One region of the Paenibacillus pseudetheri genome, then DNA from elsewhere that is predicted to be linked to it. Evidence: riboswitches for the same ligand, from Rfam matches in the RefSeq annotation. Region 1 holds a riboswitch; the other holds the start of a gene.
The links. Region 1 has a riboswitch for S-adenosylmethionine ahead of metA (homoserine O-acetyltransferase MetA). Riboswitches for the same ligand answer to the same signal wherever they lie in the genome.

Region 1 (15,633 bases):
TAGTCCCTACATATTTACCAAAAAAGGTGACTACAACCGACTTATTGGGTTGTACAACTGTAATACTCGTACATAGTATTGCCGCTACAACGAACAGAATGACCGATACTGCGATATATTCCTGAACAGCACCGTAGATTCCACCACCCAAACAAACTGCAATCAATGCGATAACCCAAAATCCGCTGACAGGACGAAGCGTCTTCTCCTTCATAAAAAAGCACCCCCATAAGATATTCTTTTGATATGATTATGATATCACTTTTGGATAATAATGTGTATACAGAAATGTAATAAAATAATGAATTTATGTTCACAGGTACATAACCTCCATTCTCAAGGCGTTCCCAACACCAAGCTTCGCTTACGTAGATGACATTTGTGCGACGGCTAGTGATCGAAATTTCACAAAAAAAAGCTTGCTGCTCAATCATCCACTAAACGGATTAACGAGCAACAAGCGTTGATTAAATTATATATTAGTTCTGCATAATGAAATCATTATCAATTTTCGCATTAGCATCATCGAACACGCGCAGAATATCGTAGCGTGTATTCCGCTGTGCCGGGATTTTGCCTGCTTCGCGGATCAGCCCAGTAATCGACTCGATGTTGACCTTGTAGGTCGCGCCCGCAGAAGATACTACGTTCTCTTCAATCATCGTGCTGCCGAAATCGTTGCAGCCATATTGAAGGGAAAGCTTGCCGACCTCTGGTCCCATAGTTACCCAAGAGGACTGGAAGTTCTTAATGTTATCTAGAACAAGGCGACTAATGGCAACCGTCTTCAGATATTCCTCAGGCGATTGTCTATCCAGCTTCAAGTTAGTATTGTCCGGTTGGAATGTCCAAGAAATAAAGGCCAAGAAACCCTCTGAATCATATTTGTTGGCAATACACTCGTCCTGAGCCTCACGCACACGAAGTAAGTGCAGTGCCCGCTCTTCCATACTCTCACCAAGTCCAATGACCATCGTAGCTGTTGTATTCATCCCGATCTTATGTGCTGTCTGCATTACGTCCATCCACTCGCGCCATGAGCCCTTAAGACGACTGATCTTGCGGCGTGTACGGTCATCGAGAATTTCCGCTCCTCCACCTGGTAAAGAATCCAGACCAGCAGCATGGATTTCACGCACAACTTCCTCGAGCGATAATCCAGATACTTCTTTCATCTTCATAATCTCAGCAGGAGAGAAGGAATGCATTGTAATCTCAGGAAAACGTTGCTTAATTCCGCGAAGTATATCGGTATAATAGCTGAAAGGAAGATTTGGGTTCGTACCGCCTTGCATCAGTATTTCCGTACCATTTACAGCGATAGTCTCAGCGATTTTTTGGTAAATCGTCTCATCCGGCAGTACATAACCCTCGTCAGAGCCCGGTCTGCGATAAAATGCGCAGAAACGACAGTAGACATCACATACATTCGTATAGTTAATATTACGACCAATTACAAACGTGGCCATCGGCTCTGGATGCCAGCGTTGCATTATGGTGTTTGCAGCTGCACCCATTTTCTCAATTTCGTTGCTCTCGAACAGTCGGATGGTATCTTCCAATTGGAGACGTTCACCCCGTAGGGCTTTGTCCAAAATAAGATCTATCGCACTCATCGTTCGCATCCTCCTTTTAAACCCTTAGGGGTATGGTAGAATCACAAAATAACAGGAAGAAAAAACGTTGTCTCCTTTTAAGACGACAACCCTTTCTCATACTAATGAACAGTTCATTTCCTCATCGTATCACAATCTGAACAGCTTGAAAAATGCTTTTACATTCTTCGCAAAATCCCATCCAGAAGAAAAGCAGCATCGCACTAAGCGATACTGCTAGTTATACTCTATTTCTCCACTAACGCTCGATTGAACATATCTTCCTGTTACAAAGACTCAATTTCTGCCCTAGCGGCCTCTAGTGCCTGGCCAAGATCAGCAATCAAATCCTCTGCATGTTCAATACCGACGGAGAAGCGTAGCAAACAATCATCTACACCCACAGCATTTCGAATCTCCACAGGAATATCAGCGTGCGTTTGTACAGCCGGATAAGTCATAAGTGACTCTACGCCGCCCAGGCTCTCTGCGAATGCAATAAGACGAATATGACGAAGAAGCGGCTCCACGTATCTGGCATCTTTTAATTTGAAAGAAAAAATACCGGTATTGCCTGAAGATTGGCGATTCTGGATTTCATGCCCTGGATGATCGGGCAATCCTGGATGGAACACTTCCGCAATCGCTGGATGCTCTAGTAAGTAATGGGCAATCGCTAGTGCATTGCTCTCGTGACGTTCCATACGCAGCGCCAATGTCTTCAAGCCTCTCATCAACTGATAACTGTCTGTTGGTCCGAGCACGGCGCCAATAGAGTTATGCAGAATAGCTAATTCAGCTGATAATTCTACACCTTTGGATACAATTAGGCCTGCCAGTACATCATTATGACCACCCAAATACTTAGTTGCGCTATGAACTACAATATCCGCACCTAATTCTATAGGCCGTTGGAAGAATGGAGTCAGCAGCGTATTATCTACAATGCTAAGTAACCCATGGTGACGTGCCCAACTGCACACAGCTTCAATATCCGTGATCATCATAAGTGGGTTCGTTGGCGTTTCAATAAATACAGCTTTCGTATTTGGACGACGCGAAGCTTCCAGTGCATCCAAATCATTCGTGTCTACATAAGAAGCAGTGATTCCAAACTTGGACATAATCCGTTCCAACAAACGATAGGTACCGCCGTAAAGATCCAGCGAAACGATCAGATGATCGCCTTGAGCGAACAAGGTAAGCACCGTTTGTATTGCTGCCATCCCTGAGCTACAAGCAAATCCTGCATCTCCGGATTCCAGTTCCGCAGCTGCATTCTCAAGCACTGAACGGGTCGGACTTTTGGTGCGGCTATAATCAAACCCTGTGCTCTGACCGAGTTTTGGATGACGAAATGCCGTTGCATTATAGATCGGAAAATTAATTGCTCCTGTGGCTGGATCTTCTTGAGAACCTATTTGAGCCAGTCTACTTTCAATCCTAAGTTTGTCATCCATGATTAATGCCTCCTAATTTATATTGTAGCGCTGTTTTTAATAAACAATCGGGTCGATATCATAAGGCGTTTCTTGATATACATAGTAATTGAGCCAGTTAGAGAATAATAAATTGGCATGCGCGCGCCACACTGCTGGAGGTGTACGTTCTGGATCATCTTTAGGGAAGTAATGTTTCGGCAAAGCCATCTCCATCCCTCTAGTCACATCACGGTCAAATTCCCATTTCAAGGATAGAGGATCATATTCGGAATGTCCGGTCACAAATATTTGTTTACCGTCGTTTGTAGCCACTAGATACATACCAGCTTCTTCGGATTCCGCCAGAATCTGCAGATCTGGATTATTCTCAATATCTTCACGAGAGACATCGGTATGACGAGAGTGTGGTACATGGAATACCTCGTCAAAGCCGCGCAGCAGTTTAATGTTATTTTGATTAATCGTATGCGGGAAGACGCCAAAGCATTTCTCAGGCAATGCCACTTTACGAACACCAAAATGATGATATAAGCCTGCCTGTGCCGCCCAACAAATATGCATGGTTGAAGTCACATTGTCCTTGCTCCATTCAAAAATCTCTTTCAGTTCTTCCCAATACGATACTTCCTCGAACTCCATTTGTTCTACAGGAGCACCTGTAACGATTAAACCATCCAAACGGCGGTGGCTGATCTCGTCAAAGGTTTTGTAAAAGCTCTTCAAATGTTCAGCAGAAGTATTCTTGGAAATATGGGAACGTGGATGCAGTAAAGTAACATCAACTTGTAGTGGCGAATTTCCAATTAAACGCAGCAATTGAGTCTCTGTCGTCTCTTTAGTCGGCATGAGGTTCAGAATAGCAATCCGTAGTGGACGGATATCCTGATGGAAAGCCTGACTTTCGTCCATCACAAAAATATTTTCTCCGGATAATACTTCTTTCGCCGGTAAACTGTCGGGAATTTTAATTGGCATTGTCTTTCCACTCCTTAGCTGAATTTAGTTGTTTTGCCGCACTGCGGCTTGCTGAACAATAAAAAGACCTTCCTCGGAAATCGAGAAAGGTCATATCTACAGTCATATGCGCCTCTCTCATCTGCCAGAATGTTCCTGAAGACGATTAAACGTCTGCAGAAATTCCGCAAGAATTAGCACCGTGCGTTTACACGCCGGTTGCCGGGTTTCATAGGGCTAGTCCCTCCACCTGCTCTTGATAAGATTTAGCTGTATTCAATTAAATTACTTTAAAATTAACTTTAAATCATGAACCTCCTTTTCGTCAAGTCCATACAATGCTGAAGAAGCCTCAAAATCACAATAAATTTGCTTGAAAGAGGCATACTCCGTTGTTATACTAGACAAGTATTTCATACCTGAACGAAAAGAAGAGGTGAGAAGAAGAATGGAAGGCGACCCGAGCTCGCAAATATGTGTACAGAATGAGCAACCACACAGGATAATCATCAGCTTGCCGGCGGCGGGAGCAGTTCTTCTTCATGCCCTCGAAACGTCATTTGGCCCTATGTATTGATTGTAACGCCGGCCAAGCTGATTTTTTTCTCTGTGCTTAATTTAGCAGTCCCTGGTGAAGACCTGGGGATAGGAGGAGTGAAATCAGATGAAAATCCGGCTGGTAAATGCAGGGGTTTTTACACCTATTGATGAAATTGATGAAACACTAACACCCCCAACAGAAGGGTTCTATTGGATTGACGCCGATGTAGAGGATTTGGAGCTGCTTCAGCCTTTGTTCAACCTACATGATCTTGCTGTTGAGGATTGCCTTAGCGAAGAGGATCAGCGTCCGAAGATCGAAATATACGAAAGTCACTACTTTATAGTTGTAAATAGCATCCGCTTTGATGATGAAGAAATTTTCCTGCGGGCGCTCAATGTATTCCTTGGAAGACATTACATCATCACTGTCACGAAACAAAAGATCAATGAACTACGAATCCTGAAGCCTATGCTCTGGGAGCAAGAAGTAAGTGAACCAGATATGTTCCTCTACTTACTTATTGACCTTGTCGTAGATAACTATTTCTCCGTCGGCGACCGGATTGAAGCTCGGATTGAGAAGCTGGAAGAAGATATCCTCATGCATACCAAGAAGTCACATCTCAGTGAAATTATCGGTCTGCGAAGTGAAATTTTATGGTTAAAAAAAATGCTGGGACCACAAAAAGAAGTGATCAATACCCTAAACAAAAAAGACCTCCGTCTGATTGATGATCAGCTGCAGAAATATTTTAGCGACATTTATGAAAATGCGGTTAAAATATCTGAAACCTTTGAGACGTATCGCGATCTCATGGGCAACTTACGAGAGGCATACCAATCCAGTATCGCCAACCGAGCGAATGAAATTATGAGAGTGTTTACTGCGATCACAACCATATTCATGCCCCTGACCGTAATTACCGGAATCTACGGTATGAACTTTGATCATATGCCCGAGCTTCATACGAAATATGGCTATTATGGCGTTATAGGCGTCATGCTGACCTTAGGCTGTGGGATGCTGTATGTTTTCCGCAAGAAGGAATGGCTATGAAACGAATCGGACGAATAAGCAAGACGAAGGCCCTGTAACCGTAAGGTATAAGGAAGCCTTCGTCTTTTGGTATGCATAAATTTAGAAACTGGTCGCCATGCCCACTTTATGCGTTTGCTCCCGACGGAAACGGATGCGGATCAATCGCAGACGCTCATAATAAATATCCAATCCTTCAGCAGCGGAAAAATCGTCACCATACACCTTATGTAGCACCGGTTTTAAGAAAAGATCCCCTAGCTCCACATAAGCATTCCAAATCGCTTCCTGCTCATTCTGCGGCATATTGCTAAGCTCTACATGGATCAGCTTTTCGACGGAATAACCTTCTCTTTCTAGTTCCTCTACCGCTTCAATCAGTTCACGCCGGTTCACTCCACTATTCACCTTAAGTTGTTCCAAGCCCAATCCATTCTCGATCCCCTGTAGCAAAATCCTCCGCAAGCGCAGTCGTTCTAGCTGCTTTTTATATTTGACCTCTTTTTGTTTATAAAGCCAAGATACGAAAGACTCCTCTTCAATTACTTCATACACCCAACTTAGAGGAAAGGAATGTTCCCTTGCCACCGCAGTAGTTATAGCCAGCCAATCGGCCCCAAACTGCGCTACCTTGCCTTCTCCTACACCCGGAATTTGCATCAGTTCCTCTGGCGTATGCGGTAGAAATGTACTTAACAAGCGCAACAGACGATTGCTGGCGAGAATATAGGGCGCCTTCCGTTCACTCGAAGCCTTACCACGGCGCCAAGCACATAACTCTTCATAAATGGCTTCATTCCCATAATATTCACTGTAATATTGAAGCTTCAGCTGCTCCTGATTACGTCCAGTAAGACTATCCTCCTCGTGGAATATCCCGTCGATTAAGGGTCGATAGCCATCTCCCATCTTCACTGCCAGCTCATGCCTGTATACACAGAGCATTTCATTCCATGAACCACCTTCATACCACAAATTCTCGATGTAATTCTCCCCACCTGAAAAATCACGCCAGCCCAAACTCCAGATCCCCTCTTCCTCTCCAATCCACAGCTGGGCATACATCTCTTGATCCACTCCAGATATTCTGGATAAACGGTTCATAAATACAATTTGCATATTCATCCCTACCTTTCTCAACTTACAGCAAGCAAAGTAACCTCCCGGGAAGAGCCTCCTTCGGAGCGAGCAAATCCTTTCTCAATCAGACCCCGAACGCAAAAAAAGCACCTCTCTCACGATAAACGCGAAAGAGGTGCTCCCTCATTAAATGCTATACTGTTAAATCCTAGAATACCATATATTACCGAACAGTCAATGCCTTTTTATACTAGTTTCTAGCTAGAGCTAATGTAGCCAATCCAATCGCTCCAGCAAGTCCTGCATTGTCTCCAAGATCTGGTGAGACAACATAATTATCGATGTCGACATTAAGCGATGGATGCTGAACATATCCGCTCAATAACTCTTGCAGCTTAGTACGAATTAAAGGGAACAGGTGGCTTTGCTTCATAACACCACCGCCCATTACGATTTTTTGAGGAGACAGAATCAGCACATAGTTCATGAGTGCATGTGCAAGATAGTGAGCTTCCATCTCCCATGCCGGATGGTCCACTGGCAGCTCTCCTGCCGGTTGTCCCCAGCGTTTGCCGATCCCCGGACCTGCGGCTAATCCTTCAAGACAATCGCCATGATAAGGACAGTAACCCTCAAACGTATCCTCTGGATGTCTACGGACTAGAATATGTCCCATCTCAGGATGTGACAATCCATGGACCATCTGGCCGCCAACAACCGCTCCTGCTCCAATGCCTGTCCCAACTGTAATATAAAGACAGCTGTCCAGACCTTTAGCCGCTCCCCATTTACTCTCCGCAAGCGCTGCTCCATTCACATCCGTGTCAAAGCCGATCGGAACGTTAAATTGCTCAGCCATTGTGCCTACCAGATTATATTGTCCCCAGTGAGGTTTTGGTGTCGTTGTTATGTAACCATAAGTAGGGCTGTCCAGTACGGGATCAATCGGTCCAAAAGATCCGATTCCGAATGCTTCTACATTCTTCTCTTTAAAATAGTCTATTACTAGTCCCATCGTTTCTTCCGGTGTCGTTGTTGGAAAGCTAACTCGGTCAACAATGGTACCGTCCTCATAACCAATCCCACATACAAACTTTGTTCCGCCTGCTTCAATCGCTCCCAATAGCTTCACAGCAATTATCTCCCTTTCTCTAGTTAGAAGTTGATACGCTACCCATCCATAAATAAATAATAGCATTAAAAAAAGCAATCACCAGCCCTAATTATACGTTGAATGAAGCGCTATCACAATCACAACAAGTATAAACGCCTTTGGCGTCCTTATAAGGACGGTAACGTTTAAGAGAGAAATATAAGGATAATGTATAGTGCGAAACTTATACGTTCTTATAGTTTTACAAAACACCCTCCATGCATCTTTGCATGAAGGGTGTCTGATCTTAACCCAAATCGCCTAACTCAATCTGTACAATTCCCCGTTCGTCTTGCACCTCAGCAATCAAATGCATCAAGCTGCCGAACTCTAGTTCCTGAAATTTGCGCGCAGCTGTTTCCCGCTGTAGTTGCCACAAGGCTTCTGTCAGCTCGCAGACCACTGGTACATCGCAACGGATTTCAGCTAGCTCTCGCGATAAATGCAGCATATCCAGATCTGCTTCGATTTTGGTACGCACACCTTTAGGGAGCAGATGCAGATTCTCAATTACACCTTCAACTGTACTGTATTCGGTCAGCAGCTTCAGCGCAGTCTTCTCACCAATCCCTTTTACGCCGGGATAATTATCACTGGTATCGCCCATAAAGCCTTTCAAGTCAATCACCTGTCTAGGGGTTAGACCCTTTTCCTCCAGCAATTCTGCAAGGTCATACACTTTATAGTTAGAGCGTCCCTTTTTCATAATGACGACCTTTACGTTCTCATCAATGAGCTGAAGCATATCATGGTCACCCGTCAAAATATACACCTCAGAGTTTTCACTGTAACAAGAAGCCAGCGTACCAATGCAATCATCCGCTTCATAGCCTGCAAGTCCGATATTCGGCACACCTAGCTCAGCTACTACATCTTTTACTAGATCGAACTGTGGAATCAGCTCTAATGGCGCTTCAATCCGATTCGATTTGTACCCATCGTATTTCTCGGTGCGGAACGTTCCTTTGCCCATATCCCAGCAGCATACGACGTGAGAAGGCTCAAAGGTGCTTACTGCATCGAAAAAATACTGCAAAAAACCATACACCGCATTCGTCGGCAATCCAGCTTTTGTCTTGCGGATATATCCTCCATAAGAGGTCGCATAAAAGGCCCGGAACAGCAGAGCCATTCCATCTACAAGCATTACACGGCCCGTTGTTTCTGCTCTCATGTATAAACCTCTCCCTTAATCGTTCGTTGTATTGTTATTAAGCGCTTGTCCATGCTATTGCACAAAGAGTATTCTATCAGAAAACACTTGATCTGATAAGGGATCATAAAGTTACACATATTGGAGCTTATTCTTATCCTTTGAATTAACATAAAAAAACCATGGCTCTCAAAATGAGAAGCATGGCCGCACAATGGACATAAAGTCGAGAATTAGGATGTCCCAACACCCATGAAATGACTGTTGGAACATCCCCTTTACGGATTTATGCCTTGGAAGTATTAGTCCAAGCTTCAGCATATTGATCTTCTTTGAAGCCTACCGTAACTTTAACGCCATCAGTGACTATCGGACGTTTATTTAGCATGCCATGGCTCGCTAGCAGCTCAAGCTTCTCCTGCTCACTAAGCTGTATCATTTTGTCCTTAAGACCTAATGCTTTATAGACTTCACCACTTGTATTAAAAAACTTTTTCAGTTCAAGTCCGCTATTGGCCAGCAATTCACGCAGCTCCTCAACGGTGGGCGGCTGTTCTGCGATGTGCTGAAGCTCTAGCTCATGACCTTGAGCTTGTAGCCATTTTACTGCGCTGCGGCAGGTGCTGCATTTTGGATATTGATATACTTTTAGTTTGCTCATGTTGTGCTCCTTTAATGGTAGTGATGAGTGCGCTGTGCTGGCGAATTATTCTTCCGATCGCTGTTATCCTCAGGTTTCTTGATTAGTCCGCTTTTTGCAGATGAAATCCGAGGATAAAGGCGAACACTCCGTTTCTCCAGAACTAATTCGCCCTCTCCGCTTAACATCACTAAGATAATTTTATCACTATTTCGCTATCGGTCCTTGCTCCAGTATCTCCTCCAAAGCCGCCATATCAGGAGGCAATGGAGCTTCAAAGATCATTTCCTGCAGCAGCACCGGATGCTTGAACGTCAGACGCACCGCGTGCAGTGCTTGACGCGGTATGGAGGCATCTAGTGCTGTAACGGACTCTAACTGTTCACTTTGAGTTAAAGTCAATTCCGGTAGATTATACAGCTCATGACGATACATGCTGTCACCAATCAAAGGACAGCCGATAGAGGTCATATGGACCCGAATCTGATGAGTACGACCACTCTCCAGCTTCAGTTCAACTTTTGAACCTTGTGCGTATACGGTTTTAACCTCATACCGAGTCAGAGAAGGATAACCATCCGGTGTCACGATACGCCGATGCGGCTCCTCAGGATCACGGTCAATAGGTCCGTCGATATCGCCGAAAGGCTCCACAGGAGCCCCATGAACAAATGCAGCATAACGTTTGTCCACTGTACCCGCAATCATCTGCTCAGAAATATGCTGATGGCTATATGGATTCTTGGCGATGACTAACACACCGGAGGTTTCCTGGTCCAGACGATGGACGGGTCGAAAGCGGAAACGTTCATTTTTTTGCGCCCAATAATGAACTACTCCGTTAGCCAGCGTATCAGTGTAATGTCCGTGTGTGGGATGCACGATGATCCCCGCTGCCTTGTTTACTACGAGCAGATGCTCATCTTCAAATAGAATTTCAAAGGGAATCGGCTGCGGTAAAATATCATCCGAAGTCTCTGTTTCCATGCGAATCTGTACAATATCGCCTGCCTTAACATGTACGCTGATATAAACACGTTCTCCATTTAATGTAATCCCTTGTTCTGTTTGCTTAAGGCGTGACAACAATTTACGTGAGACATCCATCCGTTTATGCAGGATCGTCTTCAGCAACCAGTCATCCTCTTCTGGCGGTATAATGTAAGTAATTGGTGAATAATAGCTAGTCATATTAGTCTCGGAACACCTTTTTACTGCGAATGTATTCTACATCAGTAATCCCTGCCCGTGTATTAGCCGTCCTAGCCAGCGCAAAGAAATAATCGGATAACCGGTTCAAATAAATAACCGCTTCCGGATTAATGTCTGCATTTCGTCCAAGTGTAACTGCCCGGCGTTCCGCCCGGCGGCAAACCGTACGGCACACATGTAGAACCGAAGCCAATGGACTGCCCCCAGGGAGGATGAATTTTTCTAGTGGTGGATTCTCTGCTTGAAGTTCATCAATCCAGCCCTCCAACCGTTTAGCCATCTCACTTGTTACCATATATTGACCACCATCACCTAGCTTAATAAAAGCCAGATCGGTTCCGCAATCGAATAGCTCATGCTGAATCTCCAGCAGCTGCTCGCGTACATCATCAAACTGATCGTCCTCCATCAGGCTCCTTGCCTGACCTATAAAGCAATTCAGTTCATCGATCGTTCCGTAGGCTTCAACTCGGACATCGTCCTTACCAACCCGGCCGCCAATCACTGAAGTTTGACCCGCATCACCCGTGCGTGTATAGATCACCATGGCTTACTCCTCCTATCCATTCTTCAAATCACATAATGCTAGTTTAAGCTTTCTTATATAAAAATGGCAAATGAAGAGTATAGTTTATCATCCCTACCTCATTTTCTCCAAAAATAAGTTTCGCCTCCAATTAGACTGCAATATTCGATGTGTACGAGCTCAAAAGGAACAACAAAAAGAGGACCGTAGGGTCCTCTTCAACAGCATGTAGCGACGTTATTTCCCAGCTGGACGCCCCTTCATGTATTCATTTATCTTGAGATCCAGTAAACTGCTAATTTCAATCACATTATCTGAAGTGAATGATTTTTCCTGTAAAAAAAGCTGCTCCATTTTGCTACGGAGTATTCTAATTTCATCTTCCAGAGAGAGTATGCGAGCAGAAGCATCACCCTTGGGGGACAGTTTCCCATTTCCAGAAAAACATTGCCCTCCATAGGAAGGTAAGTAATAATCGGCACTAAGCACAATCATCCCTCCTAAAAGTATTATTGAGCGCGTGCCACAAAATATCATTAAAGTAATAAAAGCAACTTCAAAGCAACGCTTAATTTCAGAGTAAAATACATCCTTGTTAGTTCTATTATAGGGGTTAATTACTCTCAAAGTAAAATAATACCATAGGATTATAGGATAGGCTATAGTCCAATTTTCTCTATTCCATTCTCTCTCGTTCCAATTGTGTGACAAAAGCACCAATGCGTTCTATAGCTTCATTCAGTTGAGATACTGATGTAGCATAGGAGCAGCGTAAGTAACCTTCACCACCTAAACCAAAGACACTTCCAGGTACAGCTGCCACCTTATATTCAAGCAATAATCGTTGTGCAAATTGATCAGATGTCAGTCCCGTTTTGCGCACGCTTGGAAAAGCATAAAATGCACCTTGTGGTTCATGGCACTCCAGCCCTGCATCACGTAAACCTTTAACAATTAGCCTCCGCCGTTGGTTATAAGAATCAACCATACGATCCTTCTCTTCCATCCCATTGGTCAGTGCCTCAAGTGCAGCCACCTGACCCATAGAAGGAGCACACATCACAGTGTACTGGTGAATCTTAAGCATTGCGGAGATTAAATCAGGGTGACCACAAGCATAACCCATTCTCCAACCAGTCATCGCAAAAGCTTTGGAGAAACCACTGACCAGAATCGTACGGTCCATCATACCTGGCAATGAAGCAAAGCTGACGTGATTCATTCCATATGACAATTCAGCATAAATCTCATCTGAAATTACAATAAGATCATGTTTCGCTACTACCTTGGCGATCGGCTCCCAATCCTCACGGGTCATCACGCTTCCCGTAGGGTTACTTGGATAACACAGAATCAGAACTTTGGATCGTGGTGTGATCTTCGCTTCCAAGCTTTCTGCCGTAAGCTTAAAGTTATTCTCTCCAACCGTTTCGATCCCTACAGGAATTCCTCCACCAATAGCTGTTATAGGCGAATAGGAAATATAGCAAGGTTCCGGTATGAGAATCTCATCTCCCGGCGTGACCAAAGCACGCAAAGCAAGATCAATGGCCTCGCTTCCGCCGACCGTTGCTATAATCTGATTGGCAGGATCATAATCCACTGCAAAACGGGTGTGCAAATAGTTCGCAATTCCCTCCCGTAGCTCAGGCATACCCGCATTGGATGTATAGCCTGTAAACCCTCTTTCCAGCGAATAGACACAAGCTTCTCTGACATGCCACGGGGTCTTAAAATCAGGCTCCCCAACTCCAAGTGATATGATATCTTTGCTGCCTGCAGCCAGATCAAAAAACTTACGAATACCCGAAGGCTGAATTTGCTGTACTAGCGGAGCTAAATAAGAATTCATTGATTTGCTGTCTTCTCCAGTTAGTTGCGTTTTATTCGTGATCATATGATTACTTCCTTTATGGAGAGATCATCAGACGGTTGTCTTCCTCATGCTCCTCGAAGATGATCCCATCCTGTTTGTATTTTTTAAGGGTAAAGTTCGTTTTAGTTGAGAGTACTGAATCAATTGGAGACAGCTTCTCGGAAACAAAATTGGCCACTTCACGTAAGTTTCTGCCTTCCACTTCTACCAGGAGATCGTAAGCACCGGACATCAGATACACGGATTTCACTTGTGGATACAGGTAGATTCTTTCCGCAATTCCTTCAAAGCCGCGACCCCGTTCGGGTGTAATCTGCACTTCAATCAGCGCAGTTACCTTCTCATCATCCACTTTATCCCAGTTAACAACAGCTGCATACTTAACAATTACGTGATCTTTCTCTAATTGCCCAATTGCCGTCTTTACGTCTTCTTCTTCCGCGCCTAGTAGCGTAGCTAAGAGTGAAGTAGATCTTCTGGCATCCTCTTTAAGCAGTTCCAGCACTTTCCTCTTTAGTTCATTCATTTCCTTCATGCCTTCCCTCCGGATAGTTCGCAAATGACGTTGCGCATTCATGCGTCGCCCGCGAAAAGAGTTTAATACTAATATGACACGAATTGAGCATCTCTGCAAACAAAATAACCCCATATGAATTCCTATAGAAGACTATGTTTTCTCAGCTAAATGGGTATATATACAAAAAACGCCCGTTAATACCGAAGTCTCCGGTATAAACAGGCGTCATTCTTAAGGTAACGAGGTAGAATACTTCATTTGCTAACCAGTATGGTTACATTAAATGAGAAGGCTGATGCTGTCCATTAGCCGTAATATGAGCATTCTGAGCGGAGGAGCCAAATTGCCCTGTTTTTTGTTGAACAAATTGCCCTGTTTGCTGCTGCATTTGCTGTGCGGTCTGAAGCTGTTTGTCCACATCCTGACGCAATGCTTTTGCAGGTGCAGGATACATATTCATTTGAGACATATGCGTATACAAATCACCTTGAAGTTGAAGAGTATCCATGGTCATGGTGTTAAATACCCGGCGAACAGCTGGACATGCCGATTCTGTTGCTGCCGTAGCATATTCCCGAACCGTCCGCTTCAGATCACACAAAATGGTGTTCATTAAATCTTCATCCGGCATAAATGCTGCTGAATTTTGCGCGTTCATTTAAAAACCTCCTTAGGATTAGTATGGAAATTATTGTGGGCTTGTTGGCGCATATTGTTGATGTTGCTGGATTAACTGAGTGAGCTCAGTCATGTGCTTTGTGTGATTTTGCATATGCTGCATACAAATTTGACGAACCTGCTCATTCTGTGTTGTTGCTGCTGTAGCTGCACATTGTTTGAGAAGCAAGTCCTCATTGGCGATGGAATCAGCGATATATTCCAGTTCTTTTCCACTTAACGCCTGCATTTGAGTTGATTGCATGTGTTGTAGTCCCTCCTTGTAATTGATTCAAACAGGCTTTAGTATGCCGCCAAAGTAGTTCATTTATTTGCCCAAAGGTACTTGATAGATATGACAAAAATAAGAACATACCTACGAATGAGACAATAAATTGCCGCCAATACTAAATCACGGCACGAATGAAGGAGCGAACAATTCATGGATTTAAATAGTGGAAACACACCCTGGTCAAGCACTTTACAGAATCCCCCGACTTATCCTCCGCTAGAGGATATCGTTCACTGTGATTGCCTGGTTGTCGGCGCTGGAATGGGTGGAGCAATGGCATCCTATCGCTTATCATTAAGCGGAGCTGAGGCTGTTCTGATCGAAAAAAGACGGGTAGGAAGCGGCAGCTCGCATGCCAATACGGGATTGCTGCAAATTTTTAACGATAAATCATTAACCTCATGTATGAACACTTTTGGGAAAAAGAATGGCCTGCTCTTTTACCAGTTATGCCAAGCCGGAGTTAGGAACATTCTGGATCTGCCAGGCAAGCTCGATATCGATCCTCAAATCATTCCGCGCAGCAGTCTCTTATATGCAAGTACACCAGCAGACGTGCCTGCTTTACGGGAAGAATACGAGAATCTCGTAGCCAACGGCTTCGATTCTGAATTCTGGGAAGATGATAAAATTGCTTCATTGTACTCTTTCAGAAAATCAGCTGGGCTGTATTCGCGTGGTGACGCTGAAACGAATCCTTTTCGGACATTGCATGGATTGATCGCCAAGGCAGCATCCAATGGCGTACGCGTCTATGAGGAAAGTGAAGCTAAACACTATGAGTTTACGGCCGATGGCGTGATTTGCCACACTGGGAAGGGGCGCATTATTGCTAAAAATGTCATTTTTGCAATGGGGTACGAAACGCAGAAATTAAAAAAAGACCGGGGCGCCGAGTTAATGAATACGTATGCGATAATGACCAAACCTCTGAAGGAATTTCCGAAATGGCATGAA
Region 2 (15,633 bases), on a different contig from region 1:
TAGTGAGCAGGTTCATCGCATACTCAACAAGTTCAGGAGCAAATCCTGGCAGAGCTGTTGGAGCAGCTTCTATGTTATATATGTTTACCATGCTTGGATCAACGTCAAACTCTTTGCACAAACCAGGGATGCGGTCAGCTAATTCGGCCACAAACTCAATTCCGCTAAAGCCGGCACCACCGACTACGAAATTGATATGCTCCTGAGCATTGTTCTCGTTCTTATATTTGGCAAATTGATACTCAATATGTTCACGAATCAAACGAACGGAGTTGATGCTCCGGATCGTCAGTGCGTATTTATCAAGTCCTGGAATACCGAATGTTTCAGGCTCTCCGCCCAAAGCAATGACAAGATAGTCATACGAAAGAGTACCATCCTCCAAAATAATCTTTTTCTGCTGGGTACGAATTTCCTGAACAGATGACTTAACGAGATCGATCTTGAATTCATCGATTAGTTTAGAAATAGACACCCGAGTGTGTTCAATACTATCTGTACCCGCAGCAGGCATATGTAGATGGGTAGTAAAATAGTGGTACTCGTGACGGTTTACAAGCGTGACATCCGCTTCATTATAATTCAAAGCCTTCTGTAAGCGCTGTGCGGTCAAAATACCCCCATAGCCCGCGCCTAAGATTACGATTTTGGGAATACTACTCATGTTCCGGCTCCTTCCAAGAGGTAAATCTGTCTTTGTATTTTTTATTGAAACAATGTACGGTCCTTTTTGTGAATTTATACACTTATAATTAGAAGAAATTCCAATCAAACTTAAAGGATTTCTAAATTGACCATATCCATTGTAAACCTTAGTGTACTATTAATCAAACATTAAAATACTAAAAAACGTCACATTCTTATCGTGTTCTAAAGTCTTTCTTTGCAGGTATGTGTCACAGTGTTTATAATAAGAAAGAATACAAGTATGGCAAAATGAATATATCAACTCGGAGGTGTAATATCCCGTGACACAAGAGCAATCCGGCGTTCCTATGAGCGACCTTTTAATCATAGGTGGCGGTCCAGCTGGCATGTTTGCCGCATTTTACGGTGGGATGCGTCAGGCATCAGTAACACTTATTGAAAGTATGCCCCAATTGGGAGGACAACTTGCTGCACTTTATCCTGAAAAATACATTTATGATGTAGCAGGTTTTCCAAAAGTAACTGCACAAGAATTGGTTGACAACCTGACACGGCAAATGGATATGTTCCAATCGAATATCCGGCTGGAGGAGAAAGTAATTTCTGTTCAGAAACGGGACGAACGCCATTTTGTAGTTACAACCGATGTAGCAGAATATCACAGTAAAGCTATTATCATTACAGCTGGCGTAGGCGCTTTTGAACCTCGCCGTTTAGAACTGCCAGACGCAGGACGGTTTGAAAAAGCTAACCTTCATTATTTTGTAAATGATTTAAATGCCTTTAAAGATAAAAAAGTTCTGATTAGCGGTGGTGGAGATTCCGCAGTAGACTGGGCACTAATGCTGGAACCGATCGCGGAGCAAGTAACCCTGATTCACCGCCGGGATAAATTCCGTGCGCATGAGCACAGCGTAGAGAATCTGATGGCTTCCAAAGTTAACGTAATTACACCTACTGAAATTACAGAACTGCATGGTGACGAGTTTATTACTAAGGTTACTTTATCCCATATAAAGACCAAGGAAACACAAGAAATCGAAGTCGACAGTGTAATCGTCAATTTCGGATTTATTTCCTCTCTGGGACCCATTGCAGAGTGGGGTATCGATATTGAAGGAAACTCCATTGTCGTTGACTCACGTATGGAAACGAGTATTCCGGGAATCTTTGCAGCCGGTGATATCACCACATATCCAGGTAAGCTGAAGCTAATTGCTGTAGGATTCGGCGAAGCCCCAACGGCTGTGAATAACGCAAAAGTCTACATCGATCCGGAAGCCAAGCTTTCACCAGGACACAGTAGTAATATGAAACTCTAATTCTATCTACCACAATAAAAAAGGGTATTCTGACAGGCCTATCAATACCAGCCTATCAGGATACCCTTTTATGTTTGTGACTCGCGGTTTATTTATATGTAGCCTGCTACAAAGGGATACTTTGCGCTCTTTTAATGAAGAACCGCATGAACTGGAGAGTGTAAGTTTCGTTTGCGAATCTCAACGAGTAGAAGAGCGATGAAATCATGCTCTAGTTGCAGTTCTATCGCTCTATGGTAAGAGTCTAGAAGCATCTCATCGGACAATTCAACCATAACGTTCATCTACCTTTCCTGTATTTGGATCTGAATCTATCATATCAAACTATCATTTTTCGAACAAGCGTTCGCGTTATCCACAAGTACATGTGGAAATCCTGTGTATAATATGTGCGTAAGCGTTACAAAGGTGATAACTGCACAGTGGAATATGGGGATAATAGTTATACACAGGATTGAACCACTTGTATACAGCTAAAAATATATTTTTATTGTAAATAAATCACAATATAATTCACCCCAAAAGAACGCAACTAAACGCAATTTTATCTTACTACTCTATTATCGTCAATTCTAAAATTTTTGTTAATTTACTGAGGCCTTGTATTAACCTCCAGAATCCATATTTTACCTGAATAATCCACAGCGTAATCAAAACCCAGTTCGCCTATTCCCGGGAAATGCCGCTCCATCAGTTCGATACATACGAGCGTTAGCCTGCGCATTTCTGCTTTCTTCGCTGAAGCTTTAATTCGGGGCAACGATCTGCGAAGCCCTTCTCGACAAGAAAGCATCGTGCCTCCTTTGCATAAATTAGTTACGAACAGGCCGGGCCGAGCCAATCTTCCCACCATAGAGCGAAACTCCCAAACTCCACCATTTCTCACTACTTTAACCCGATAATCAATAGGACGCCCACCAATTCGGGCGAGAGAAATTCCCTGTTGGATCAAATATTTACGTCTAACCTTGACGAAATGAAGCGCTCGTCTCATAGATCTGAAGTCCTTGTAAATTCGAGTTCTGTCCATATAAGTAAATCCATAACCCCGATTATCCCGAAACACTTTAATTACACCGTAGCCTCCACCGCCAACTATTGGTTTAATAACAACATTTCCATATCTCCGGAGCATGGCTAACAGTGAGTCAGCCGAATACACCCTCGTCATTGGTATATAATGGGAAACCCTCGCGTCACTGAGCAATGCTTCTGTCTTCAACCATTTGCTAGCCAATTGTCTTCCTGACATTGTCCTTTCCCTCCTTTCACATTCCAGCCTACCCTATACATTACTCAGAAAAGGTCCCGCCCTCTTGTATGATTGTCCGTGTAGGAAGAAGCTCTTAGCAAAAAGGGCTTAGAGCTTGTATCGACAACATTATCAACATCGCTGGGTTAGATTGCAGATTTTGTAGAACCTCATCCCTGAACATTCGACATCTAAATCGCAATGGATGAGTTCACTATAACTAGAATAATCTTCAAAATCATTGTATTATTAATAGCGGTTACATTTTCAATTCCTACTATATAATAATGAATTAGAGGCTCGTTAAAAAAAGCGAGGGGAGGGCTCGGAATGGCACAGTTTTTCGAGGTTTTATATTGGGTGGCCATGCTTGGGATGTCCATCGTATTGGCTGGAACAACTATACTGATCTGCGCTATTGGCTTTAAATTCATTAAAGACAGACGCAGAGCACTGGGTGCTGGCTGTATTGCCTTTTCTCTTGGAGCCGCGGCGCTCATCGTGTTTATGATTAATTACAAGTTTATTATTCCAGCCTAATTGTACGCAGGAAGCAAAAACGCCTTCAACGTCCCTTAAGGACGGTATGCGTTTTGCGAGAAATATAAGGATAATGTATAACGTGAAACCTATACTTTCTTATATTTGAACAAACAAAAGCCCTCTCGAGGAATTCCATCAGAGGGCTTCTGTTTGTATATCACTCATATATCTATATATCTAGCGAAAGACGGATCATATCCACTACTTTGATCCCATTTTCAACAATCTCTTCACTATAATGTCTGATAAAAAAGTCTCTATCGATTCCGGTAATTCTAAATCCACATTTCTGATAAAGAGCCAGTTGTCCTACACTAGAATTTCCCGTACCCACTTCAATCGTCTTCGCACCAAGTAATCTCGCATTCTGAATCGCATGATAGACCAACTGCTTTCCTATCCCTTTACTTTGCTGATTCTCATCAACGGCTATATTCACTAGCTCCACTGTCTCAGGCCTCGTTTGTAGCAAAACATAGACACCTATAATGCAATTCTCCACTTCAGCTACAAAACATTGCCCTCTTTTTAAATACGCTTCAACAAGACTTAGGGAAGGATCTGCTAATAACAACAAATGCAAGGGAGGTTGTTCTTCTGCGTTTAATTTCCTAATTAGCATGCTCATAGCTCCTTGTGATGACTTTTGTCATTGAGAATAAAAAAAGCCTCCAAGCCCGTGTTGTAGAACTCAACATGGGGCTTGGAGGCGTAACATCGCGATTAGCAAGGCTCTTCGTTCGGTTTCCCTGCATCCGTAGCTGTACGGAAGCTTGAGCCACAGCCGCATGTTGCAGTAGCGTTCGGGTTATTAATGGTGAAGCCGCCCGTCATGCCGGATTCTTCAAAATCAATTTCGAGACCATCCAGGTAACGAAGATTCTCTTTCTCCACGACAACCTTCATTCCTTGGATGTCCATATATACGTCCTGATCGCTTTCATTATCATCAAAGCCCATAGCATATGAGAATCCGCTGCAACCGCCAGGCGTTACTCCAATACGGAGGAACATGTTCGGCACTTCTTGTTCAGCAAGCATCGCCTTTAATTGTTCTGCTGCCTTTTCGCTAATATTAATCATGATCATATCCTCCTATAAATTAGACTTCCTTCTAAAGAAAAACTTATGTTTAAGAGACCTTACGGTCAAAAGTTACTTTCTTAAAAATATATACTTAATAAACTTAGTATAACCGACTATTCCATTACCCTCAAGTCACAACTGCCTTATGCTTAACCTGCCCCACCAAAATAAACCATCCATATCCAGCTGTTGATCCCCTTATAAGAGAGGTTTATAATAAGGAAGGCAAACATAAGTAAAAATTCGGAAATTTGTCACGGAGGCTAAACCTCCGCTTTATGATCATGAATGAACAGCTACCGTCTGGGTAAGTCTGGGAATTATCTGCGGGCAATGGACCCCGTAAAACTTTCAGGAGGAATTTATTATATGTCTACTCTTTTCACCCCCCAAACAGACGCCCGAATGATGAACATTATTGAAAAAGTTCGCGGCGGCGAAAGATTGAATTTAGAAGATGGCGTTTATTTATATCAAAGTAACGACCTACTTACGATTGGCCAGCTAGCAAATGAAGTCAATCTCGCAAAGAACAACAACAGGGTATATTTTATCGAAAACATGAGTTTATATTTCACCAATGTTTGCGAATCTCACTGCGCATTCTGCAATTTCCGCAAAGATGATGGAGAAGAGGGTGCTTATACCCTTTCCGGTCAGGAAATGGTGCAATATGTCGAACAGCATATTCATCCAGGTGTGCGCGAATTCCATATCGTCGGCGGTCATAATGACAAGGTTCCTTTCCAGTATTATGTGGATTCTTTAAAAGCCTTGAATGAACGTTTCCCTGAGGTAACCTTAAAAGCATACACTGCAGCCGAAATCGATTTTTTCACCCGAATTAGCGGATTGAGTATTCGTGAGGTACTGGAGCAGCTGCGTGCTGCAGGACTTAAGACGCTTACTGGTGGTGGCGCAGAAATATTATCCGATCAATACCGTAAAAAAATGCGTGTAGATAAGGCTAATGTGGAAGAATATCTGGAAGTTCACCGAACAGCACATCAGCTTGGCATGAAGACACATACAACTATGCTCTACGGCTCGATTGAATCTCATGAAGATCGTATCCGGCACATGATGCAGATCCGCGATCTACAGGATGAAACCAATGGCTTTATGGTATTCATTCCATTATCTATGCAGCCTAAGAACAAGAATGCAGGGATTATGCGCCGCAACTCCGCTTATGAGGATCTGAAGACGATTGCGATCAGCAGATTGATGCTGGATAATTTCGATCACATCAAAGCCTACTTTATTAATATCGGTCCTCAGCTTACTCAAGTTGCACTGAACTTCGGTGCTTCTGACGTACATGGTACTATTCTTAAAGAACGCATTAGCCATGCGGCTGGTGCCTTAACACCTGAAGGCCTCACTCGCGATGAATTGATCTGGTTAGTGAAAGGTGCTGGACGAATTCCAGTAGAACGCGACACGTTCTACAATGCGATAAAGGTATACGAATAAAAGACTACCTAGATCCGTTATCCTATATTGGAAAGGAAGTTCGGTCAGCATGAGAACACTACTCGTTCTGGGCGGCGGCTATGGCGGCTTGGCCCTAATTCAAGAATTGCTCAATAATCACCTTCCTCAGGATATTGAAATTATCTTAATTGACCGAATGCCTTATCAAGGAATCAAAACGGAATATTATGCGCTTGCCGCAGGTACAGTAACTGACTATCACTTGCGGATCCAGTTTCCGGTTCATCCCCGTCTCACTATCCGTTACGGTGAGGTGAGTTTCATTGATTTGGAGAGTAGAATCGTTACAATGGAGCCTGACGAGACTGTGTCTTACGACATACTAGCCATTGCGTTAGGCTGTACCGACAATTACCATAACATCCCTGGAGCTGATCAATATACTTGCAGTATCCAGACCTTTGCAGGAACACGCGAAACTTATCAACGCTTAAACGATGTGAAGCCCTATGGAACAATAAACATTGTTGGCGGTGGACTAAGTGGAGTGGAATTGGCGGCAGAGCTTCGGGAGAGCCGACCAGATCTTAATATTTCTATTCTGGATCGTGGTGAACGTGTCTTGTCTGCCTTTCCTGCGAAGCTGTCACAGTATGTGGAGGAATGGTTTCACCACCATCAAGTACAGACACTTGGACGTGTCTCTGTATCCCATGTAGAGAAAGATGCGCTTTTTAACGGTGCAGAGGAAATTCTTTCAGATGTTACGGTATGGACCGCAGGGATTCAACCCGTAAAGGTTGTTCAGGAATTAACAGTCCCGAAGGATCGCGGAGGACGGATCATACTGGATGAGTATTATCGTATACCTGATTATCCAGAAGTGTATGTAATTGGCGACTGCGCCAGCCTGCCATTCGCTCCAAGCGCACAAGCAGCAGGAGCGCAAGGTGAGCAGGTTGCTCAGGTAATACAAGCCATGTGGCGCGGTGAGACTCCTAAGCTTCATTCTATTCGTCTGAAGGGTACCTTAGGCTCACTAGGCAAGAAAGCTGGATTTGGTCTGATGGGCCAACGCTCCGTCAAAGGACGGGTTCCCCGTATCCTTAAGAGCGGGGTGCTCTGGATGTCAAAACGCACTTTAGGATAAACCTAAGGGCTGCTCTTTTCCGTATTAATAATGGAAAAGAGCAGCCCTTTATTTTCCACAAAAAGCATTTAGTCAAGGTCTATATTGAACCAAGCCTCTAGCTCTTTGATTTTAGCATTAATTTTCTCTTCTAGCTCGTCAACAGTATCTGCCGCAACGATGTCCCCTTCAACCATGGCAAACGGAGTTAAATAACATTCCCCACAATTGTTCAGGCATCCGTATTCGATCACATCGTAATCTGGATTTTCTTCCAGCTTATGCATTAGCTTATCTGTTCCGTGTCCCATGTTACTGGCACAAAATTCAATAATTGGTCTCATGATGATCTCCCTATTCCGCCTAACCATTTTATTTTTTAACTTTTTGTACTATAATGAACTTACGAAAGGAGTGATTGAGAAATGAGTGAGAATGCACAAAGCACCGAAATGTATGATGAAGTATTAGAAGTGCTGGATAAACTTCGTCCGTTCCTGCAGCGCGATGGCGGCGACGTTGAACTGGTCGATGTAGAAGACGGCATCGTTAAGTTGAAACTTATGGGTGCCTGCGGCAGCTGCCCAAGCTCCACGATCACCTTGAAAGCCGGGATTGAACGCGCCCTTCTTGAAGAAGTAGAAGGCGTGCAAGAAGTTATGCAAGTATTCTAATCCCATTCAATATCATTCCCGATCCCCTCTTCAGGAGATCGGGATTTTCTTATTATAGAGGATTTAACCTCTTCCCACAACATACAGCATAGAACCCGCAGCCTAATGGCATGCGGGTTCTATGCTGTAATTAGCGATTAGATAAGCTTCACTACTTAAAATGCTGGAATGATCGCACCTTCGTACTTCTCTTCAATAAAAGCTTTAGCTTCTGGAGAATTCAGAGCAGCTACCAGCTTTTTGATTGCATCGGAATCTTTATTGTCAGGGCGAGCTACCAGGATGTTAGCATAAGGGGAATCTGTACCCTCGATGAACAAAGCATCTTTGGTTGGCACAAGACCAGCGTCTAGTGCAAAGTTGGTGTTGATCAAAGCAAGGTCTACCTCATCTAGTTGACGTGGGAGCATAGCCGCTTCCAACTCAATGATTTTAATATTTTTCTTGTTTTCAATGATATCTGCTTTCGTTGAAGCAATGTTTGTATCATCTTTCAATGTAATCAGACCATTTTTCGCTAGTAGGATTAGCGCACGACCACCGTTAGTAGCATCGTTCGGAATGGCAACTTTCGCACCGTCAGCCAACTCATCGATCGATTTTATTTTTTTGGAATAAGCTCCAAAAGGCTCAACGTGAACAGATGCAACGGAGATCAGGTCTGTTTTATTATTTTTATTTTGGTCATCAAGATAAGGTTGGTGTTGGAAGAAGTTAGCATCTAGCTGCTTCTCATCAAGCTGTACGTTCGGTTGAATATAGTCAGTGAATTCTTTAATTTCAAGAGTAATTCCTTGCGCTTCAAGCAATGGAGCAATAGCTTTTAGAATCTCAGCGTGTGGAACAGGTGAAGCACCGACTACCAATTTCACTGGTTCTGTAGTTGTCTCAGTTGCAGTACCTTTAACTGGTGCATTAGTGGCAGCTGAGTTAGAAGCATTATTGTTATTGCCGCAAGCAGCTAGCACCACAACCAGTGTCAGACTAAAAAAAGTAAGTAGCAATTTTTTCATTTTAAATCCCCTTCTTTTCTTTGGTATTTGTATGAATAAGACTATATGTGGATGTACCTTATTTCCGTGTGTAATATTTTACGAGTCGATCACCGACCATTTGCAGCAATTGCACCAGTATTACAATAAACGTTATGGAAATAATCATAATTTCCGTCTCATAGCGGAGATAACCGTAACGAATCGCTAGATCACCAAGTCCGCCGCCCCCAACTTGGCCAGCCATTGCAGTATAGGAGACCAGTGTGACAAGTGTGATCGTAACTCCAGCGAGCAGACCTGGACGAGCCTCTGGCAAAAGAACGCGCATAACGATCTGATTCGTTGATGCTCCCATTCCTTGCGCCGCTTCGATTACTCCGCGATCCACTTCCCTTAGCGCCGTCTCCACCAATCGAGCAAAGAATGGAGCTGCTCCAATTACAAGTGGCGGTATCGTTCCAAGGACACCGATAGAAGTTCCGACAATTTCTTTGGTAATAGGAATTAAAGCCACCATCAAAATAATAAACGGTACGGAACGTAGGATATTTACAAGTAATGATAAGACCGAGTAAATTACTCTGATTACAATACTATTCGATCTTTCGCATAAATACAATAGAATTCCGAGTGGTAAACCGAGAATAATTGTGAACAATCCGGAAAATACTATCATTTTCAGAGTTGCAACTGTAGCATCCATCATTTCTTGCCAGTTTAAATCTGCGAAATTCATTACGAAATCACCTCCACTTCAAGGCCTTGAGCGGTTAGTTCGGATATCGTCACAGCGATCGCTTCAGCCGGCCCTTCGAATCGAACGATCATTTGTCCATAAGGTACATCTTTAATCGTTGAGATGGTACCATGCAGAATGGCAAAGCTTACACCCGTCTCACGTACTACATTGGAAAGTGCAGAACCGTAGGTCTTCTCTCCGAAAAAAGTAATTTTGACGGCCTGAGAGTTGTCCCCAGCAGCAGCGTCAAGCGCCATACGAAGGGGGCCCTCATTCTGTGATTCACTGCGAATGAAATCGCGAGTGACCTCATGCTGCGGCTTCAGGAATACCTCCGTAACTTTACCTTGCTCAACGATACCACCACCATGAATGACCGCAACACGGTCACAGATGCTCTGAATCACATGCATTTCGTGTGTGATCAGCACAATGGTCAGATGGAATCGTTTATTAATATCGAGCAATAGCTTAAGAATAGAGTCTGTCGTTTGTGGGTCAAGCGCAGAGGTTGCTTCGTCACACAACAGCACATCAGGGTCGCTGGCAAGTGCCCGTGCGATGCCAACCCGTTGCTTTTGTCCTCCTGATAATTGGGAGGGATATTTATCCCGGTGTTCTTCAAGCCCCACTAAGGCAAGCAAATCTTTCACTTTAGTATCAATATCTGCTCTCGAGGTACCTATGAGTCGCAGAGGAAAAGCAATGTTATCGTACACCGTCGCAGAAGATAGCAGATTGAAATGTTGAAAAATCATCCCAATTTTGCGCCGCTGTTCCTGCAGCTGGCCTTGAGTAAGCTTGGTTAGTTCAATGCCATCTACCCAAACTTCCCCTTCTGTCGGACGCTCCAACAGATTAATGCAACGGATCAATGTACTTTTCCCCGCTCCAGAATGGCCAATGACTCCGAATATTTCACCTTTTTCGATAGATAAATTCAATCCGGAAAGTGCTGTAGCCGCATGGTTGCCTTTTCCATATACCTTTGTTATTCCTTTTAAATTAATCAACGCTCGTCGCCCCCTTTATATTTCACTTATTCCATACAAAAAAACCTCCGACGATCGATGCAGATCGCAAGAGGCTCTGTGTGTTTATTTAGACAATGCCTTCTCATCTGCCAACGACCACAAACCTTGCGTCATTGTAGGAATTAGCACCATGACATTTGTACATAACGCTAATCGCGCTGTATACAAATCGGTTGCCGGGCTTCATCGGGCCTATCCCTCCGCCACTCTCGATAAGATATAGAGTATGAAATTTTATGTTTGAATTCGTACAGACTTTAATGCAAGCATAAGTATAGTTAGTTTCTCGTTTTTTGTCAAAAGGAAATATCTTGAACGCTTAGGATTGTACGCTCTTTGGCTTGCTAATTTCCTTACGCAGCTGTTCATTGCTATAGCTGAATGCCGCGATTAATGTTTTACAGTTCATTTCAAGGGACTGCTTCAAATCCTCAAGATGGCTATCTAAATCCTCAAGCTGAATTTTGTCATGCAGACCTTGATGTCGCTGCCATAAATCATCCTGCATTTCGGAATTCATATAATGAATTTCAGCATTTCTGCGCTTGCGTAGATTCTCCAGTGGATCACGATAAGAGTTCTTGATCTGTTCCAGTTGATCCGCTAATGCAGGATGCACATTCAACAACTGAAGTTGACGCAGCACTGTAAAATAAGAAAAGTGCGTTTTTAATTTGGAAGTTTTGAGGTCATAAAAATGATTCAGCACCGTTCCAAGCTTGTCGAGAAGAGAGAACACACGAATAAATCCATCTTTATAAAAATAAACATAACGCGCATAATCGCCTTGTTCCACTGGTGACATATCGTCCATAAACCCTGCGATTACCGATTTCCGGTAAAAAGCAGCTGCGAACCAGCTTTGCTCCAATTCATCCAATGAGGAGATCAGTCCACGTGTCCAAATCTCCAGCTTGCGGTATTCATGGTCATTATCCTCATGGGCGTTCATTTCCTTGCGCAGTAAGGCTGCAAAAGTGGCCATGTTCTCCATCGCATCAGCCAATACACCGCTGTTCTTTCGAGGCGGCTCTCCAAGTATAACCCGCAGCATATCCCAGCCCTCCTAAAGTTTTGTCCAGCACCACGATATACCGATTTCCATTTTATTATTCCGCAGGTAAAGCGACTCTATCCACGGAGGGAACTTTCTACCAAGGGGGTGGAACCATTGAGTTATTGGCTTTATTTTCAAACTCGGCATTTCTCGCGCTACTCAGCTGCCAAACTCTTACACTCATATAGCATAGAACGCCAAACAAGCAAGCAATCAACAAAATATGAGCCAAGGCAGCAAATATGTACAATCTTTCATTATCTAGTGTGTAAACAACAGCAGCTCCACTAAACACCTGCATTAAGCATAGCAGAACAGCAGCAACGCCAAGAGCTCTTAGCTCTGGATAATCCTTATGTTTCCAAAAAGCTAGATGTCCGAGCACCGCAGTAAGAATAAATAAGATCAAAGCCGCAATCCGATGTGTAAAAACAATTCCTACTCCCCCGGAAAGCTCCGGAACCCATTCACCGTTACAAAGCGGCCAGCCAGAGCATCCCCCGCGTGAATCCGTATGACTAACAAAGGCTCCAATATAAACGACAATATAGGAATATAAGGCCGTAAAACAGGTTAAATTGCGGAAAGCCTTGCTGACGGGCTTCTTCTGAATCTCCATCTTATGTTCGTATTCGCCTGCCTCATGTCGCCTTTTGGTTCCGAGAGCCAACATCAGAGAGCTTGAAAAAGCGATCAAGGAAAAGCCCATATGTAATGCCATTACAGCAGCAGACTGGGATTTAATTACTGCAAGCGCTCCCATACCACCTTGTACAATTACAAACAGCAACGTCATAAATGCATATACTAACAAATCCCGCCGATTTCGAGCATATCGCCAAAAAGCAATCATCGAGGCAAGTGACAATAACCCCGCCAATCCACTAAACAAGCGATGGGTGTATTCAATCATCGAACCTACAGTATAGGCCGGAATCAATTTCCCATGACAGAGCGGCCATTCATTTCCACATTCCAATCCCGATCCAGTCTTCGTTACAACCGCTCCTCCTAATACCGCGAGGAACATGATAAGGCAAGTAAGATAACTAAGCCATTTCAACTGATTTGTCGTCAAAAATATCACCCGCAGTTTTTAGTAATGAAGAAGCATTTTAAAAAAACCACCGCTTTTGCTCAAACAGGCGAAAGCGGTGGTTTTCCGGAATTACTGTTGAAGGCTTTGATGCACTTGAACCGCTTTATCCAGGAAATTCTCAATTTCCTCGCGGGATTTACGTAATTTATTAACGAATCTAACCAATTCACGTCCATCGGAATACGCGACAAAGCTTGGAATCCCCATAATATTTTGTTCCTGACTAACGTCACCCACAGCATCAACGTCAACCTCGACCAGCGTTAGACGATCTGCATAGGCTTGCTCTACCTCAGGAATAAAAGGATCGATAAATTTACAATCCGAGCACCAGTCCGCCTTGAAGATGGTTACAGTTAATCGAGGAGATTGAATGGCTACCTGAAATTCAGCAGGAGAACTAATTTTGTCCATAGCTTGTTCAGTCCTTTCTTCCATATCTGTCAAATTTCTATTCTTTAAGTGAAGCAAAATGTCATGCAGAAGTCAAACTTATTCTCTCATACGAACACGCGCAGGCTGTAATTTCATCAGCGGATTCAACAATTTTTGCAATGCACGCGGATAACTGGAGATTTCCTGTTTAGTAAGCACACCCAGTACAATAAGCATGACCAGATAAATAACAACAACTGCGGCCCCTACAACAAGACAAGTGATCAGAAACGCCAGACGTGCAGGCATTAGATCTGTTAACAGAATTCCAGCTTGGTTCAAACCAAAACCAATACCACCGGACACAAGAACCGAAATTGCGAAGCCTCCCCACCGTTTACCCATAATTTCGAAAGATACAATGGATTTCAGCATCCGTAAGTTAAGAATAGTAATGACAACGAAACAAAGTGCTGTTGCGCCGATAATCCCATAAATCCCAAATACTTTACTTAGTAAGAAGCTTGCGACTAATTTAACAATAATACCCACTAGCACATAATACATTGAAATACGTGATTTGCCCATACCGAGCAAAATTGAGTTCGTCGTCATCATGGTGATCTGAAAGATCGTTCCAATCGTAAGCATCGCCACAATTCCACTTCCGTCCAAGCTACTGAACAGTAACCCATTCACAGAATAGGCTGCAGCCACAAGCGCCAACACAATTGGCATCCCTGTCAGGATAGAAATCCGCAAAGCAAGTGTAATTTGCTTCTTCAAGTGCACCTCATCACGACGGGCATAGGCAGCAGAAATGATTGGAATCAGCGAGGTACCTAGCGCAATGGCTAGTACTGGCGGAATTCCGGCCACACTTTGAGCACGCGTGGTTAGTATACCCAAAGCTGCTGTTGCACTCTCTCTACCCATCTGATCGATAAGCAGTGGAACAGCCAAAGAAGTATCAATCACATTCACTACGGGAATCGTAAGTGAAGAGAGCACAATCGGAATCGATAGTGTGAAAATATCCTTGTAAATTCCCCAAATCGGCAATTTTTGAGTAGTATCGTAATTTAATCCCTGCTGTTTATCCTCTCGGCGCAGCTTGATTGCAAAATAAATCATGACGCCAAATGCTGCAATACTACCAATTACGCTACCGAAGGATGCTCCTGCAGCGATAGTTGTATTGTTATATCCCTGCTGTAATAGAATATAAGCTAGTAAAATAGCGACTAGTACGCGAGCGAACTGCTCTACAATCTGTGAAATACCACCAGCCATCATATTGTTGCGCCCTTGAAAATATCCACGCATCATGGCAATTGCCGGAAAAAGTAAAAGCGCAGGTGCAATAGCCCTAACTGCCATCGCTGATTCTGGTACATCAGCAATATGTGTCGCATAGAACGGAGCGCCTATGTACAGCAAGGCCGTCATGATTACCCCTGCTGCTACTGAAAATAGCAATGCTGCATGATACACCTGTCTCGCCTCTTCAGGACGATTCAGAGCGTACCGCTCGGAGACCATTTTACTGAGCGTACTTGGAATACCTGCTGTAGCCACGGTGAGCAGCATTAAATAGATATTGTTCGATACCCCAAATGATGCTCTCCCCACATCATCAAAAATATGATCCAGCGGCACCCGCTGAACAAGCCCGAGTACCCTTGCCACCAACGCTGCAGCAGCAAGGATAAGCGTGCCTTTTACGAAAGACTCTTTCTTGGACAAACCATTTCCCCTTCTTCACTGTTAAAATTAAAACCGGACGACCCATATAAAAAAGAGGACGACCATAATAATTTGTAGCACAATTTTGACAACAGTACTACTAAACAACCCAAGTATTGATCCTACACTTACTTTGGCAGCTTTAGCTGGGGAAGAACCCACGATCAATTCTCCTATAAAGGCACCCAGAAACGGACCGATAATAAGTCCAAAGGCTGGGATTACAAAAGGACCAATGATTAGCCCGATTGTACTCCCGATAATCGATGAACGCGAGCCGCCAAATTTCTTAACGCCCCACGCTCCTACAACGTAATCAGCAATAAATAGAACTGCAACGATCAGCGTTTGAATGATCCAGAACCAAACACCAAAAGGCTCGAAAGAAAAGAACCAGCCATATACGAAAAAAGCAAGATAAATCGCAAGTGCACCCGGCAGTATAGGATACACAGCCCCGGCTAGCCCTACGGCAAATAAAGCAATAATAAGAATCC

Region 2: another riboswitch for S-adenosylmethionine. It lies ahead of L1028_RS22170 (methionine ABC transporter ATP-binding protein); the one in region 1 lies ahead of metA (homoserine O-acetyltransferase MetA).

What each region holds. Positions count from the first base shown of each region.
Region 1 covers NZ_CAKMAB010000001.1:56,331-71,963, reverse strand. Annotated here, with positions in the region: gene L1028_RS00300 (SPFH domain-containing protein) at 1-214, opposite strand, end outside; gene mqnC (cyclic dehypoxanthinyl futalosine synthase) at 480-1,616, opposite strand; gene L1028_RS00290 (PLP-dependent transferase) at 1,883-3,055, opposite strand; gene metA (homoserine O-acetyltransferase MetA) at 3,092-4,012, opposite strand; SAM riboswitch class I at 4,127-4,257, opposite strand; gene corA (magnesium/cobalt transporter CorA) at 4,656-5,591, shown strand; gene L1028_RS00275 (HRDC domain-containing protein) at 5,673-6,689, opposite strand; gene L1028_RS00270 (ROK family protein) at 6,901-7,782, opposite strand; gene L1028_RS00265 (5'-3' exonuclease) at 8,051-8,977, opposite strand; gene L1028_RS00260 (arsenate reductase family protein) at 9,243-9,617, opposite strand; gene L1028_RS00255 (RluA family pseudouridine synthase) at 9,804-10,787, opposite strand; gene L1028_RS00250 (cob(I)yrinic acid a,c-diamide adenosyltransferase) at 10,789-11,355, opposite strand; gene L1028_RS00245 (aspartyl-phosphate phosphatase Spo0E family protein) at 11,572-11,829, opposite strand; gene L1028_RS00240 (aminotransferase class I/II-fold pyridoxal phosphate-dependent enzyme) at 12,011-13,231, opposite strand; gene L1028_RS00235 (Lrp/AsnC family transcriptional regulator) at 13,245-13,745, opposite strand; gene L1028_RS00230 (spore coat protein) at 14,002-14,385, opposite strand; gene L1028_RS00225 (spore coat protein) at 14,416-14,649, opposite strand; gene L1028_RS00220 (NAD(P)/FAD-dependent oxidoreductase) at 14,827-15,633, shown strand, end outside.
Region 2 covers NZ_CAKMAB010000031.1:8,384-24,016, forward strand. Annotated here, with positions in the region: gene L1028_RS22105 (NAD(P)/FAD-dependent oxidoreductase) at 1-664, opposite strand, end outside; gene L1028_RS22110 (NAD(P)/FAD-dependent oxidoreductase) at 996-1,970, shown strand; gene sda (sporulation histidine kinase inhibitor Sda) at 2,102-2,245, opposite strand; gene L1028_RS22120 (YheC/YheD family protein) at 2,560-3,222, opposite strand; gene L1028_RS22125 (hypothetical protein) at 3,553-3,762, shown strand; gene L1028_RS22130 (GNAT family N-acetyltransferase) at 3,935-4,387, opposite strand; gene L1028_RS22135 (HesB/IscA family protein) at 4,489-4,848, opposite strand; gene mqnE (aminofutalosine synthase MqnE) at 5,221-6,327, shown strand; gene L1028_RS22145 (NAD(P)/FAD-dependent oxidoreductase) at 6,377-7,438, shown strand; gene L1028_RS22150 (YuzB family protein) at 7,507-7,761, opposite strand; gene L1028_RS22155 (NifU family protein) at 7,843-8,091, shown strand; gene L1028_RS22160 (MetQ/NlpA family ABC transporter substrate-binding protein) at 8,247-9,104, opposite strand; gene L1028_RS22165 (methionine ABC transporter permease) at 9,163-9,822, opposite strand; gene L1028_RS22170 (methionine ABC transporter ATP-binding protein) at 9,822-10,838, opposite strand; SAM riboswitch class I at 10,939-11,078, opposite strand; gene L1028_RS22175 (Cthe_2314 family HEPN domain-containing protein) at 11,179-11,913, opposite strand; gene L1028_RS22180 (COX15/CtaA family protein) at 12,011-12,994, opposite strand; gene L1028_RS22185 (thioredoxin family protein) at 13,085-13,429, opposite strand; gene L1028_RS22190 (putative polysaccharide biosynthesis protein) at 13,508-15,136, opposite strand; gene L1028_RS22195 (DUF456 domain-containing protein) at 15,164-15,633, opposite strand, start outside.